Regions from separate parts of the Micromonospora sp. WMMD1155 genome, predicted to be linked through region 3. Evidence: riboswitches for the same ligand, from Rfam matches in the RefSeq annotation. Region 3 holds a riboswitch; each other region holds the start of a gene.
The links. A riboswitch is a leader RNA that binds a small molecule or an ion and turns the genes downstream of it on or off. The one in region 3 is predicted to bind cobalamin.
Positions count from the first base shown of each region.

Region 1: it holds a riboswitch for cobalamin, as region 3 does, so the genes downstream of both, cobN (cobaltochelatase subunit CobN) here and O7617_RS25555 (acyl-CoA thioesterase) in region 3, are expected to answer to the same signal.
Region 2: it holds a riboswitch for cobalamin, as region 3 does, so the genes downstream of both, O7617_RS23805 (hypothetical protein) here and O7617_RS25555 (acyl-CoA thioesterase) in region 3, are expected to answer to the same signal.

Region 1 is NZ_CP120742.1:6,148,121-6,153,329, forward strand. Features, by position in the region: gene O7617_RS28025 (hypothetical protein) at 1-352, opposite strand, end outside; gene O7617_RS28030 (RNA polymerase sigma factor) at 345-917, opposite strand; gene O7617_RS28035 (hypothetical protein) at 1,044-1,379, shown strand; gene O7617_RS28040 (MBL fold metallo-hydrolase) at 1,391-2,113, opposite strand; cobalamin riboswitch at 2,449-2,578, shown strand; gene cobN (cobaltochelatase subunit CobN) at 2,849-5,209, shown strand, end outside.
Region 2 is NZ_CP120742.1:5,181,855-5,187,063, reverse strand. Features, by position in the region: gene O7617_RS23825 (hypothetical protein) at 1-582, shown strand, start outside; gene O7617_RS23820 (hypothetical protein) at 637-1,008, opposite strand; gene O7617_RS23815 (superoxide dismutase) at 1,085-1,345, opposite strand; gene O7617_RS23810 (superoxide dismutase) at 1,353-1,967, opposite strand; cobalamin riboswitch at 2,109-2,257, shown strand; gene O7617_RS23805 (hypothetical protein) at 2,483-2,935, shown strand; cobalamin riboswitch at 3,045-3,262, shown strand; gene metE (5-methyltetrahydropteroyltriglutamate--homocysteine S-methyltransferase) at 3,380-5,209, shown strand, end outside.
Region 3 is NZ_CP120742.1:5,567,280-5,572,488, reverse strand. Features, by position in the region: gene O7617_RS25565 (ATP-binding cassette domain-containing protein) at 1-676, shown strand, start outside; gene O7617_RS25560 (hypothetical protein) at 1,154-1,414, opposite strand; gene O7617_RS25555 (acyl-CoA thioesterase) at 1,866-2,378, opposite strand; cobalamin riboswitch at 2,498-2,712, opposite strand; gene O7617_RS25550 (copper resistance protein CopC) at 2,841-5,009, shown strand; gene O7617_RS25545 (copper chaperone PCu(A)C) at 5,134-5,209, shown strand, end outside.

The DNA.
Region 1 (5,209 bases), 580 kb from region 3:
CCAACGACGCCGGTAGGCGGATCGGGAACCGCACCGCCCGCTGCGCCTCGTCCAGGGCGGCGGTCCGCTGCCCGGGCAACGGCGACGGGGTGCCGCCGGGCAGCGTCGGGGCGGGTGAGGTGGCGATGCCGACCCCGGCGAAGCGCAGCAGCCCGGCGACGGCGTCCGCGACGGCGGCCCGGGTCGGCGGCACCAGCGCGACCAGGAGGGCGACCGACGCCGCCGCGGCGAGCGGGCGCCACCGCCACCGGGGCCGGTCGAGCCGTACGCGGACACCGGCGGTCACGTCGGGCGGCTCGGGTGTGTCCAGCCAGGTGGACAGTTCACGCAATTCCCGTTCGAGGTCACCCATGTCGGACCTCCTCCCGGTCGAGAAGGCCGCGAAGCTTCGCCAACGCCCGGGATGTACGCGACTTCACCGTCCCCCGGGGCCAACCCAGTGCCGCCACCGTCTCCTCCTCGCTGAGATCGAGGAAGAACCGGCACACGATCACCTCACGGTCGCGTACCGGCAGTCGCCGCAGGGCCCGTACCAGTGCCTCCCGGCGCTCCCCGGCGAGGACCGCGCCGACCGCCCCGTCCTCGGCGATCGCGGACGTCGGGTCCGCCGCCGCCCGCAGGACGAGCCCGTCGCGTCGGCCCCGGGACCGGTGCAGGTTGCGGGTCTCGTTGGCGACGATCGCGAGCAGCCACGACCGGAAGGACGACTCGCCCCGGTAACGGGACAGCTTGCGGTACGCCTTCACGAACGCCTCCTGCGTGACGTCCTCGGAGTCCGAACCCGCACCGAGCAGCACCGCCGTCCGGTACGCGGACGCGGTGTGCCGGGCGACCAGGAGGTCGTACGCCTCCAGGTCACCGGCCCGGGCGCGGGTGACGAGAGTGTCGTCGTCCAGGGGAGCCTCCGTTCGGATCACCCTCATGACACCGCTCACGCGTCGCGGGTTCCACAGGGCGCGGGTCAGGTTGCTCCCATCGGACGTGCAGCGTATTGCCAGGATCCGGTGCTGCACTGGAGGAGGTGTCGAGGAGAGGGGCTGGACATGGGCTGGTTCAACCGCCGGGCACGGGGTGCCGGGACGACTCCGACGAAGCTGGACCGGGAGGCGACCCGCGAGGACCTCGCGGCGCTGGAGGCGTTCGTCGTCGACAAGCGGGGCGTGGAGTTCTACCTGGAGCCGGAGACCACCGCGACGGACACCACGGTGGTGGCGATCGCGCACGACGGTGAGTGGATCCGCCGTCGCACCGGTACGCCTCGCGCGGCGGGGGCGATCGCCCGCAAGCACGCGGTGCCGCTGTACGAGGCGGCGCGCACCGGCTACCCGGAACGGATGCGGGTGTGGAACCGCGCCCACCCGGAGCGCCACGCCCGCTGAGACCCGCCGGCTCAGGCGTCCCCGACGGCTGAGCGGGCCTGCTCGGCGGTCATCGGCTCGGCGTGGCTGGAGACGTACCAGTGGTAGCCGTCGTCGAGTAGTCGGCGGACCAGGCCCAGGTCGGGGCCGTCCTCGGGTCGGCGCAGGTGTGCCGGTGGCGGGTAGAAGCAGTCGCCCAACAGCATGACGCCCGAGTCGGGCACGAGAACGACTGTCGAGTCCGGCGCGTGCCCACCTCCGACGTGCCGCAGGTGCACCCCCACCGGCAACTCCTCGACGTCGGTGAAGGTCCGGGTGGGTGGCAGGACGGTGAAGTCCTCCCAGGAGGCCACCGCCCGTGCCCGCGCCCGGAAGCTCGGGCCGAGGCGAGGGTCGGCGCGTACCTGCTCGTCCAGGTAGTGGTGGCTCCACGGCCGGGCGGCCTCGGCGCGCAGCAGCGGCACGGCCGCCTCGTGCCCGACGATCTCCACGTCGGGCCACGCGCAGGCGCCCCAGACGTGATCCCAGTGGTGGTGGGTGTAGACGAGCCAGCGTGGCCGCGGTAGCCCGGCCGCGGCGAGCGCGGCCTGGATCTCGCGGGCGTGCGCGGGGCTCTGCCCAGCGTCGATCATCACACTGCCGCGTTCGTCGGCCACGAAGGCGACGCTCGCCTGGACCTCATCCGGGTCGGGGTCGCCCGGACAGAGCCAGACCCGGCCGGCCAGGTGGTGGAACCTCGGGGCGACGATGGTGATCGACCTCCGGGATTGATCGCGGACGCTGGTGTGGCGTCCGCCGATCCTAGGCGAGCGGGTCGGCCAGCGCCGTCCCGCCGGACGATCGGCGCGGGCCAGGGCAGGTGCGGCCGTCCTTTGCTCTGCATATCCATATGCACCGGTGACGCTCCGTGCCCGGTGCCTACAGGTATGCAGAGCAAAGGACGCGAAGCATTAATCCGGGGCACTGAAACGCGCGTGGCCGCGGCCCCGGTGATCGCCGAATGTCGATCTGCGCAGCCCGCCGGGCGGGTCTGGACCGGCGTTGACCCGCGGCGGAGGGGTGTGGCAGCATTCGCGGCCTGACGGCAGTGAAGGAAGTCGGTGCGATTCCGACGCGGTCCCGCCACTGTCACCGGGGAGTGATCCCCCCTCGTGAGTCACGGCCGTGTGTCTGCGGTTGGAAGGCCGGGGGAGAGCGTCGATCCGGAAGCCAGGATACTTCGGCCGTCGGGACGTACCCCAGGGCGTGGACACCCGAGGAGGACCCGATGACGCACGGCGTCTCATTCATCGACGACTGTCGTCGTAACCCGCGCTTCGCCGCGCCCGCGACCGGTCACGCCCCGCTGAGCTGAGCCCTCGCCGCCGGCCGGGCCCGTCGCTCGCGCCCGCGAGCCGACCGCCCCGCCGGCGTACCGGCTGACGCCGCACCCACCCGCATCGTCGCGGTCACCCTCATGGTGGCCGGGGCGTCACTCACCGGAGCCTGCCGTGCGCATCCTGTTGCTCTCCACCGCCGACACCGACCTGCTGGCCGCCCGGGCCAGCGGCGCCGACTACCGGCTGGCCAACCCCGCCCGGGTCGCCGCCGATGAGGTGCCCGCCCTGCTCGACGGCGTGAACCTCGTCGTCGTACGCCTGCTCGGCGGTCGACAGGCGTGGCCGGACGGTATCGCGGCGGTGCTCGAAACCGGGGTGCCGACCGTCGTGCTCGGCGGTGAGGCGCTGCCCGACGCGGAGCTGATGGCCGTCTCCACAGTGCCGTCCGGAGTGGTCACGCAGGCGCTGGCGTACCTGGTCGAGGGCGGCCCGGGCAACCTGGGGCAGCTGGCCCGGTTCCTCTCCGACACGGTGCTGCTCACCGGTGAGGGGTTCGCCGCGCCCGCACCCACCCCGACGTACGGCGTCCACCGTGAGTACCCCACGAATCCGGAGCAGCCCACCGTCGGGATCGTCTTCTACCGGGCGCACGCCCTCGCCGGTAACACCGGATTCGTCGACGTGCTCGCGGACGCGGTCCGCGCGGCCGGCGGCAACCCGCTGCCGATCTTCTGCGGCTCGCTGCGCGGGCTTACCACCGGGGCCGGCCCGCTCGGGCTCTTCGCCCGCTGCGACGCCCTGCTGGTCACCGTCCTCGCGGCGGGCGGCGCCGTCGCCGCGGACGCGTCCGGGGGCGGCGACGAGGACGCCTGGGACGTCGGCGCCCTGGCCGCCCTGGAGGTGCCGATCATCCAGGCACTCTGCCTGACCAGCACCCGGAAGCAGTGGGCCGACAGCGACGCCGGGCTGTCCCCGTTGGACGCCGCGATGCAGGTGGCCATCCCCGAGTTCGACGGCCGAATCATCACCGTGCCGTTCTCGTTCAAGCAGATCGACTCGGACGGCCTCTCGGTCTACGCCGCCGATCCCGAGCGAGCCGCCCGGGTCGCCGGGATCGCGGTGCGCCACGCCCGGCTGCGGTACCTTCCCAACCCGGACAAGCGGGTCGCCGTGGTGCTCAGCTCGTACCCCACGAAGCACTCCCGGGTCGGCAACGCGGTCGGGCTGGACACCCCGGTCTCGGCGGTCCGGCTGCTCGCCGCGCTGGCCGAGGACGGCTACGACCTGGGCGACGCGCCGCCGCCCACCGACGGGGACGCGTTGATCCACGCGCTGATCGCCGCCGGTGGGCACGACGTGGAGTGGCTCACCCCGGAGCAGTTGGCCGCCGCCGAGGCCCGGATACCGGGGGACACGTACCGGCGGTGGTTCGACCAGGTCCCGACCGAGCTGCGCGAGCGGATGCGGGAACACTGGGGTGAGCCGCCCGGCGAGCTGTACACCGACGGCGGGGACATCGTGCTCGCCGGTCTGCGCTTCGGCAACGTGGTGCTGCTGATCCAGCCGCCACGCGGGTTCGGGGAGAACCCGATCGCCATCTACCACGACCCGGACCTGCCGCCGAGCCACCACTACCTGGCCGCGTACCGCTGGCTGGCCGCGCCCGTCGCCGACGGCGGCTTCGACGCGGACGCCGTGGTGCACCTGGGCAAGCACGGCACCCTCGAATGGCTGCCCGGCAAGGGTCTCGGTCTGGCCGCCGACTGCGCGCCCGACGCGGTCCTCGGCGACCTGCCGCTGGTCTACCCGTTCATCGTCAACGACCCCGGCGAGGGCACCCAGGCCAAGCGGCGGGCACACGCCGTGGTCATCGACCACCTGGTGCCGCCGATGGCCCGCGCCGAGACGTACGGCGATCTGGCCAAACTGGAACAACTGCTCGACGAGTACGCGACGGTGCAGGCCCTCGACCCGGCCAAGGTGCCCACCGTGCGGGCCCAGATCTGGGACCTGGTGCGTGCCGCCGAACTGCACCACGACCTGCACGCCGAGGCGATGCCCGACGCGGACGACTTCGACGACTTCGTGCTGCACCTCGACGGGTACCTGTGCGAGGTCAAGGACGTGCAGATCCGCGACGGCCTGCACATCCTCGCCGACGCGCCCACCGGGGAGCCCCGCGTCAACCTCGTCCTCGCCGTGCTGCGCGCCCCCCAGATCTGGGGCGGCGCCCACGCCCTGCCCGGCCTGCGGCAGGCCCTCGCCGCCGCCTACTCCCTCGACGAACAGGAGCTGCTCGCGTCACCGGGACAGCGGCTGGCGCTGCCCAGCGCGCTGACCGACACGGTGGACGGGCCCGCCGGCACCGCCGCCGACGCGGTCGACCTGCTCGAGGCCCTCGCCCGGCGGCTGGTCGTCGGCATGGAGACGCTCGGCTGGGACGCCGACACCGCCGACGCGGTGGTCGCGGAGGTGACCGGCCGGCCGATCCCGGACGTCGCCGCGGTGCTGCGCTTCGCCGCCACCGAACTG
Region 2 (5,209 bases), 390 kb from region 3:
GTCTCCGGGCTCAACGCCTGCGGCATCCCGAACCAGGGCACCGACTTCACCACCACCGCCGGTAAGACCCCGATCGACTTCCTCCGGGCGCAGCAGTTGACCGGCGGCGGATTCAAGTACCTGCCCACCAACACCACCCCGTCGGCGTACGCCTCCATCGACGCGGTGCGCGCCCTCGCCGGTGCCGGCTACACCGCCGCTCCCCCGGTCCCGGTCACCGCCGGGGCGCCCACCTGGGTCGCGGCGAGCGGGTTCACGGCGGGCGCCGCCACCCGGCTCGCTGTGATCATCGACAACGGCAGCGGCAGCATCAAACCGTGCGCGGTCACGCTGACCCCGACCGCCGCCACCACCACCCTCGGCGCCGTGCTGGACGCCGCCGTCGGCGCGGCCACCCCGAGCGGCTGCGTCACCTCCCTTCTTCCCACCAGTGGCACCGGCACCGTGACCACGATCAACGGCCTGGCCAACAGCGGCTCGTCCACCTGGAAGGTGTCCCGCGACGGCAGCACCCTGGCCACCGCGACCCGCGGCACGACAGTGACCGTCGGCGACACGATCTACCTCCGCTACGGCGTCTGATCGCCGTCAGTGGGATGGTCAGCGGCGTCACGGCATGACCACTTCGTTGATCAATTAGCCGATCGGGTCGACCATCAGGCGACGTGACATCGCGGGCCGCAGGCCGAGGTCCTGGTCATCAGCCACGACCAGAGCCTGCGGCGCCGCTGGGCCGACCGGATCGTCGGCCTCACCGGTACAGCGCGCACACACCCCTGTTGCTTCCCGCTCCGGCACCCCGGAGCGGGACGACACAGCGAGCAGATTCTCCAAGCGGGCAACACGACGTTGAACGTCTCGCAACTGCTGGCGAAGCTGGTGCGCCTGACTCTCGCTGGCACCGAGCTGCCGACGGGCGGTCTCAAGTCGTTGGAAGTCAGCCACGGCCAACACCGCCATCTGCTGGCCGTCCACTGTCAGGACACGGTGCTCGATCTTCCGGCGCATCGGGCCTCCCCGAGGTGGGCGGTAGAAGCTGCTGTTGTCCGCTGGGTTCCGCCGACGGGCGGAACCCAGCGGACCGTCATGCAGGCGGGGACTGGGCGGTCTCGGCCAAGAGCAACGACAGCTCCCGGACCAGATCGTCCATCGACTGGCCGCTCTGCGCCTTCACCAAACCCAGAGCGAGATCGGCCAACAGGTAGAAACCGAGGGTACGGGCCTGCTCGGAACTGAACGCCGACATCAACGCCTCCGCACCGGGGAGGTCACCGCGATGCTTGGCGGCGATGACCCCGGCGGCGCGTTGGACGATCTCGGCCGCCTCGGGGGTGTACCCGCTCACGCCGGGATCAGATCTTCGGGGTGGCGGCGCGGGCGGCGTCGAAACGGGAGATGACGTCGGTCCAGTTGACCAGGTTCCACAGCCGGTCCACGTAGTCCGGGCGCACGTTGCGGTACTGCAGGTAGTAGGCGTGCTCCCAGGCGTCGAACACCAGGATCGGGGTGGACCCCTGCCCGACGTTGCCGTGGTGGTCGTAGACCTGCTCCACGATCAGCCGCTGGCTCAGCGGCTCCCACGCCAGCACGCCCCAGCCGGAACCCTGCACACCCTTGGTCGCCGCGGACAGTTGACCGGCGAACCCGTCGAAGGAGCCGAAGTGCTCGTCGATCGCCGCCGCCAGCTCACCGTCGGGGCGGTCACCGCCGTCCGGGGACAGGTTGTTCCAGAAGATCGAGTGCAGGACGTGCCCGGACAGGTTGAACGCGTACGTCTTCTCCAGGCCGACCAGGGTTGCGTAGTCGCCCTTGTCGCGGGCCTCGGCGAGCCGGTCGAGCCCGTCGTTGGCGCCCTTGACGTATGCGGCGTGGTGCTTGTCGTGGTGCAGCTCCAGGATCTCGCCGGACATGGCGGGCTCGAGTGCGCCGTAGTCGTAGGGCAGGTCGGGCAGGTTGTACACGGCCATGGAGTACGTCCTCTCAATGCTGCCTCATTATGGCTGTTGCCACTATCTTGCAACAAGAGCCGAGAGTGGGGACGCGACTGCCCGGATCGGAAGGTCTGCGTCGTTAGCACCCGTCGGATCAGGGCCTTGACGGCGAGCCCCACCCGTGGGAACACTGTCCGTCACAACTTCATACCTGTGTGCTGACGGGGGAAGTCCGGTCGAAGTCCGGCGCTGGCCCGCAACGGTAGGCGGCGACAAACGTAGTGACGCCGCGAGCCCGATTACCCGCCAGTCCGCGTGACCAGCCTCCCCACCCGTCGTGGCCCACGGGTCGGAGCCGCCCGAACCGGAGTCGGGTCGTCTCGGACCATCGGAGCCCGGAAAGGCGTCGCTTCATGGTCAACCGCCCCCTCCGGCACCGCGCCCGCAGTCGTAGCCGCTGCGCTGGCCGTGCTCACGCTGTCACTGACAGCCGTACCGGCCGCCGCCACGGCGTCGCCGCCCACCCTCAACAAGGTCGATGCCGCCGCCGAATGGCACTGCTGCTCGCGGCGGCCGTCGTCAGCGTCGGCCTGGTCGCCGTCGACCCGGTGCCACGTGCCGCGCACGCGGCGGCGTGCGCCCCGGGTGCGGGCGTCACGGTGGTGGTCGACCTCACTGCGTTCGGCCTCGGTGTCCAGACCGGTTGCCGGCTCGGTGATCCGCCGACCGGCCTGGCCGCGTTGCAGGGAGCCGGCTTCGCCGTGACGGGTACCCAACGGTGGGGTCTTGCCTTCGTCTGCCGGATCAACGGCTATCCCACAGCCGCCGCCGAGCCGTGCGTCAACACGCCGCCCGCCACCGCGTACTGGTCGTACTGGCACGCCGTACCCGGCGGTACCTGGTCCTACAGCACCCTCGGCGCGAGCAGCTACAACCCCGCCCAGGGCACCGTCGAAGGATGGCGCTTCGGCTCCGGGCAGGCTCCGTCCATCTCCCCGCCGTAGTCGGCCTTGGCCGGGAGTCCGGGCACGACCGGACTCCCGGCCCGTCCAACTCTGGGCGACAGGGAGAATCCGCCTGCGACAGCGGCACCGGGGATCAGCTTCCGGCCGTACGATGGTCGGCAGTGCTGGTTCGCCGCACCGCCTCGGTGTGGCGTCGTAAGAGGGAACCCGGTGGGAAACCGGGACTGCCCCGCAGCGGTGAGTGGGAACGACCGCCGTCACACGCACTGGACGCGTGAGCGTCTGGGAAGCGACGGCCAGTAGGAGATCGGGTCGCCCCGGTCACGCCCACGAGTCCGAAGACCTGCCCGCACCGCGTACGCGTCCGCGTGCGCCGCCGTCGGCCTCTCGGGAGGGTCAGGGCGAGGCCCGGCCGTCGTCCGCGCCCTGCCGTGTCCCTCCAGTGTGGTCGGTGGTCGACCTCGAGGGAAGGACACCTGTTCCGTGACCACACCGTTCGGGCTGAGCACCGTGCTCGGCTATCCCCGCATCGGTCCGCACCGCGAACTCAAGCACGCCGTCGAGTCCTACTGGGCGGGCCGGATCGACGCGACCACCCTTCAAGAGACTGCCGCCAGCCTCCGCGCCGATGTGTGGCGCACGCTGCGCGACGCCGGCCTGGACGCGATCCCGTCGAACACGTTCTCGTTCTATGACCAGGTGCTCGACACCACCGTTCTGGTCGACGCGGTCCCGGACCGGTTCCGCCGCCTCGGTCTCGGCGACCTGGACACCTACTTCGCCATGGCGCGTGGCACGGAGCGGGAGCCGGCGCTGGAGCTGACGAAGTGGTTCGACACCAACTACCACTACCTGGTGCCGGAGGTCGGCCCAGGCACAGCGTTCACCGCTCGGACGGACAAGGCGGTGCGGGAGTACGGCGAGGCGAAGGCGCTCGGCGTCACCACCAGGCCGGTGCTGGTCGGACCGGCGACCTACCTCCTGCTGTCCAAGGCCACCGACGACGCGCCGGAAGGGTTCCGGCCCTTCGACCGGCTCGACGACCTGATCGCTGTCTACGAGGACATCCTCGGCGTCTTGGCCGGTGCCGGGGTCGAATGGGTGCAGCTCGACGAGCCCGCGTACGCCGCCGACCGCACCCCGCAGGAGATCGCCGCGCTGCGCGCCGCGTACCGCCGGCTCGGCGTTGTGAAGCACCGGCCGCGGTTGTTCGTCGCGTCGTACTTCGGTGACCTCGGCGACGCGTTGCCGGCACTGCTGGGCACCCCGGTCGAGGCGGTCGGCATCGATCTGGTCGCCGGGCCGGGCAACCTGAACCGCCTCGCCGCCGCCGGCCCGCTACGCGGGAAGACGATCGTCGCCGGGCTGGTGGACGGGCGCAACATCTGGCGTACCGACCTTCGCACCGCCACCGCGACCGGTGCCGTACTGACCGCCCTGGCCGACCATGTCGCGGTGTCGACGTCCTGTTCGTTGCTGCACGTGCCGGTGGACCTCGCCGCCGAACCTGACCTGGACCCGGACCTGCGTGTCCGGCTCGCGTTCGCCAGGCAGAAGGTCGACGAGGTCGTCGCTCTCGGACGCGCCCTGCGCGACGGTGTCGGCGCCCTTCCCCCTGCCCTGCCCGTGACCCCGGCGGCCTGGCGCAACGACGCAGTCCGAGCCCGACTGGACGCGCTGCGTCCCGAGCACCTACGGCGCGGGCCGTACGCGCAGCGGGCCGCCACCCAGCAGGCCCGGCTGAACCTCCCACCCCTGCCCACCACCACCATCGGATCCTTCCCGCAGACCACGGAGCTGCGGCAGGCCCGCGCGGCGCACCGGGCCGGTCGGCTCGACGACAGCGGCTACGCCGAGCGGATGCGCGCCGAGGTCGCCCACGTCATCGCCGTGCAGGAACGACTCGGGCTGGACGTGCTGGTGCACGGCGAGCCGGAACGCAACGACATGGTGCAGTACTTCGGTGAGCAGCTCGACGGGTTCGCCGCCACGGTCAACGGGTGGGTGCAGTCGTACGGCTCCCGGTGCGTACGCCCTCCGATCATCTACGGCGACGTCACCCGGACCGGGCCGATGACCGTCGTTTGGTCCACCTACGCGCAGTCGCTGACGAACCGACCGGTCAAGGGCATGCTCACCGGACCCGTGACGATCCTGGCCTGGTCGTTCGTCCGCACCGACCAACCCCTCGCCGACACCGCCAACCAGGTCGCTCTCGCGCTGCGCGACGAGGCCCGCGACCTGGAAGCCGCTGGCATCCGCATCATCCAGGTCGACGAACCCGCCCTGCGGGAGACACTGCCGCTGCGTCGG
Region 3 (5,209 bases):
CAGCCCCCAGCACCTGCTCGCCGACGACGTCACCGTCGGGTACGGCCGTCAGGTCGTCCTCGACGGCGTCACACTGCGGGTCGGCCGGGACGAGACGGTCGGGCTTCGCGGCCCGTCCGGGTGCGGCAAGTCGACACTGGTCCGGGTCCTGGCCCTCCTGCACCGCCCGGACCACGGCCGGGTCAGCATCGACGGCACGGCGGTCCACGGGGTCCGGTACGCCGTGCCAGTCGACCTGCGGACCCGCGTCGCCGTGCTGTTCCAGAGCCCGCGCGCCGCCGCCGACCCCCGGCTGAGCCTGGACGACCTGATCGCCGAACCGCTGCGCGCCGTCCGCACGCCCGAGTCGACGGTCCGGGAGCGGGTGGCCGAACTCGCCGACCTCGTCGGCCTCACCGCCGATCTGCGCAGCCGACGGCCCCACGCGGTGTCCGACGGGCAACTGCAACGCGCCTGCCTCGCCCGGGCCCTCGTCCACCGCCCGGACTACCTGCTCTGCGACGAGGCCACGGCGATGCTGGACGCCTCCACCCAGGCGCACGTCGCCGCCGTCATCCGCGACTACCAGCGGGCCCAGCGGGCCGGTGTCCTGGTCATCAGCCACGACCAGAGCCTGCTGGACCGCTGGGCCGACCGGATCGTCGACCTGGACAGCACGGTGCCGGCCCAGACCTGAAGACGCCGTCGGGCGGGCTGTGCGGACCGTGCGACCCGTCATGATCCGCGCAACTGCCCGGATACTGCTGCCTCCGACGTGCGGGAGGCAGCAACAACCCTGATATTGCGCGGATCTTGGCGACGAGCGCTCGGCGCGGCGTCAGCTAGAGTCTCGCCGTGCTCGCCTGGCTCGTCGACCACCTTCCACTTCGGCTGTGGAGTCCCGGCAACCTGCGCATAGGCGGTCGCCTGCACTTCTGCGTAGGGGATTCATTCGAGCGGACGATTGAGTGGAACGGCACGCATCTCTTCGGTGGTCGACCGTTTGGCGCACAGGCCGTCTTCGACCGCTTCGGATCAGCGGGTTGAGAGCGGACCGGAGCGGATGTGGACCCCCGGTGGGCAACCCAATGGCCAGGAGTACGCGACAACATGCCCGGCGGCACGTCACCCAGGCCCCGAGACCGATCTGTCACGGACTTCTTGCGACGTGAGGTTATTCGGCTTCGATGCCGGCGGCCCGCAAGATCTGCCGGACCCGCTCGCGGGAGTACCCCGTCCGTCTGACCAGATCCACCTGCCGCGCCCCGGCCCGATATTCCGCCGCCATGGCCTGGTGAAGTTCGGCGCGGGCCTGCTCGACCCGGGCGCGGGCATCGGCCTTGATCTGCCGGGCGGCCAGCACGGCCTGTTCTTCCGCCTGGGGTAGCGCATCCTCGGCGGCCTTCAGTCTGCGCATAGCCCCATCGAGATCCACTTGGCCATCTTGACTGCGGGGTTCACCACCGCCACAGCCCCGATGACACGGGACGTGGAGCGCCGGTGCGGGTTCGTGCACGTCTTCCCCACCGGAGCGTTGGCGGCGCAGGACCAGCACCCTCGGTGGTGTGGCCGCGACGGGTGCGACCGGCGCGGGGAACACCGGTCGAACGTCTCGAACGTGGACACCAACCGGCCCGAAGCGTCCATCATCACTGTGGCGTTGGTGCAGACGACCGATGCGGTGACCGAAGCCATGGTGGTGTTGAGTGCGACCGACGGCGTGGCGTCTGACCGGGTGGTGATGTCCATCGGCCAGGACCGCGGCCGGCGCTACCGACTCGGCGGCCTCCTCGACGCGGCAGGACAGGCCCTAAGCCACACCTGTCGTGCTCGGACTGTCCGTCACCGGTCGCCAGGACCGCAGCCACGGACAGTCCGAGCATGTCTCAGCCCTCGTCGGCGCCGTCGAGCAGCGCCCGCCGCAACGCCAGCCGGTGCTCGCGGCGGATCTCCGCTTCCCGGTAGCGACGACGGTCCCCGTCGGTCTCGGGTAGCAGCGGCGGCACTGTCCTCGGCTGTCCGTCGTCGTCGATGGCGACCATGACCAGGTGGGCGGTGGCCACGTCGGTGGGCGGAACGGCCCGGTCCCACCGGTCGGCGGTGACCTTGACCGCGACCTCCATCGAGCTGCGTCCGGCCCAGGTGATCCGGGCGTCGACGTGCACGACGTCGCCGACCCGCACCGCGCGCAGGAACGCCGTCTCGTCGATCGCGGCGGTCACCGCCGGGCCGTCGGAGTGGCGGGCGGCGACCACCCCGGCGACCGAGTCGATGAGGTTGAGGATCCGGCCGCCGTGCACCGTACCCATCAGGTTGGTGTGGTGCTGGTCCATGATCTGCGACAGGGTCAGGTGCGACGCCGACGGCGCTCGGCCGGCGATCGTGGCGGTGTCGTGCACAGCGGTAGTCCGTCCCTCGGGAAACCACACCACCGGTACGCGGACACGCAGACGAGGACCCGCCGACAAACGGCAGGTCACCCGCTCAGCCCACCCGCGAGGCCGACGGCGGCGCACACGGTCGTGTACGCAGCGCAGGCAGGTCTTCGGACTCGCGGGCCGGACCGGTCGTGCCGGTCTCCTACCGGCCGTCGCTTCCCAGGCCGGCGGCCCAGTGCTGTTGACGGCGTTCGTTCCCACTCACCGCTGCGGGGCAGCCCCGGACTTTCACCGGGTTCCCTCTTACGACGCCCCGACGGTCACGACGGGGCGAACCAGCGCCGCCCGCAGCATAGCTGGCCAGGCAAGTCGCGGCACCGGGGGCGCGGCGCGGAGGCAGCGCCGGGGCTTCGTCGCTTTTGCCATGTGAGGAAAAAGATCGCCAGCTCTTGAAAAAAGCCTCACTCGGGTCAGGATATTCAGATGCGTCGTCTCCCTCAGACTCCGGGGCGGGTGCTCTCGGGCGTCCTCGCGCTCCTCCTCGCCTCGGCGGTCGCTCTCCTCGCGTCCGCCCGACCCGCCTCGGCTCACGGGACTCTCGCCATGTCCACGCCGGCGAGTGGGGCCACGGTGAGCGAGCCGTTGACGGCGGTGCAGCTCTTCTTCACCGAGAAGGCCGCGCCCAACGCGTTCTTCACGGTCACCGCCCCGGGCGGCGTCCGGGTCGACAACGGCTGGTCGTACGGGGAGCCGAAGCCGTTGGACCAGCCGGTGCGGGAGTACTTCCTGGTCAACGGGCAGTTCGAGCCACGGGAGTACACGACCGGGTTCCCCGCGATGGTGGCCGTCACCCACCTGCCGGCCAAGGGCCAGTACTCGGTGAGCTACCTGTCGGTCGCCTCGGACGGCGACACCGTGCGGGGGACGCTCACGTTCCGCTACAACGGGCGGGTGACCGCGGCACCCAAGGGGTGGAGCCCGCCGACGACCCAGCCCGACCCGGCGTTGGTGGCCGCCACCGAGCAGCATGGGTCGTCCGGGCAGGCGTCGGCGGTGCCGACCACCTCGGCCCAGCCGGTGATCCCGCCGTCCGGGGCTGCGGCGGCCCCGCCGACCGAATCAGCCGACGAGAGCGGCTCCGGAGCGCTGGCCTGGGCCGGTTGGGCGGCGGCGATCGCGGCGGCCGTCGCGGCGGCCGGTTTCGTCGTCTGGCGTCGTCGGACGGCGTCCACCGGTAGACCCACCGGCCGGGGCCGTACCGCACCGGGAACGTCCGGTCGACGCGGCGGCGGTGCTCGTACCACGAACCGGCCGTCGGCCGGCAAGACCAGCGGGACCAGGGCCGCCGCCGGAAAGACAGCCGCTGCCAAGTCCTCCGCCGGCAGGACGGCCGGCGCGGTGAGCGGTGTCGGTACGAAGCCCACGGGTGGTAAACGGCGACCGGCCACCGTGCCGGCGGCGCGGACGGGCGACGCGGTCGTCACAGCCCGCACGGGCGTCGCCGTCGACCCGACGCCCGCCGACCAGAAGGCGAAGATTCTCACCTCCACCGACCAGGAGGCGAAGGCCCCCTCCACCACCCACCAGGAGGCGAAGGCCCCCTCCACCACCGACCAGAGGGCGACGGTCGCCGCAAGCACCGACGAGGCGTCGACAGTCGAGGCCGGTTCCCGGCCGGGCCCGGACCTCGTCGCCGCGGCACCCGGGTCCCGGTTGAGCAACGGCCATCTGGCGCTGCTCGTCGGCGGGTTGGTGGTCGCCCTGCTGGCCGGGTTCGGGCTGGCCCGCATCGGCACCGGCGACCAGAGCCCCGCCGGCAACGCCCGGAAGCCGGCGGGCGGCCCGCCCGCCTCCGGGCAGGCGGTGTCCGCGACCGACGGCCACCAACACCCGGCGGGCACCGGCCCGCACACGCACCGGGGTGACGGCGCGACGGGCGAGACGCTGGCGACCGGGACGACGGTCAGCGCCGGTGGCTACACCCTGCAACCGCTGGAGCGGTCCCAACCCGCCGGGGTACGCGCCGACTACCGCTTCCGGATCGTCGGGACCGACCGGCAGCCGGCGACCCGCTTCGCGGTCGTCCACGACAAGCCGTTGCACATGATCGTGGTGGGCCGCGACCTGACCGGTTACCAGCACGTACACCCGACGATGGCCGCCGACGGCACCTGGAGTGTCCCCCTGACGCTGGCCCGACCGGGCGGTTATCGCGTCTACGCCGACTTCTCGGTGACCGCGCCCAACGGCGCGCAGGTGCCTCTCGTGCTGGGCGTCGACCACACCGTGCCCGGGGCGCACACCCCCGCCGCGCTGCCGCCTGCGCAGGCACAGGCGACGGCCGGGCCGTACGCGGTGTCGATGAGCGGCACCCCGACGGTGGGGGTGACGGCGCCGATGCAGTTCCAGGTCCAGCGCACCGACGCGGCCGCGCCCGTGCAGTTGGAGCGTTACCTGGGCGCGTACGGGCACCTGGTCGTCGTCCGCGAGGGCGACCTCGGCTACGTGCACGTCCACCCGGAGCAGGAGCTGGTCGACGGGACGGTCCAGTTCTGGCTGACCGCGCCCAGCTCGGGCCGGTACCGGGCCTTCTTCGACTTCCAGGCCGAGGGGAAGGTGCACACCGCCGAGTACACGATCAACGTGCCCTGAGCCCGGAACTTTCTCCCTGCTGCGGCCGACCATTCAGCCAGCAGCAACCATCGGAGGAAGAACACATGCTCAGCACCAGCCCGCTCGGTCGCGCCGCCGCTCGGCCGCCGTCCTCGCCGCCGCGATCCTGGCGGTCGGCACCGCCGGATGCGGATCGTCCGACTCCCCGTCGACCGGGCAGGCGAACCCGTCCGCCTCGA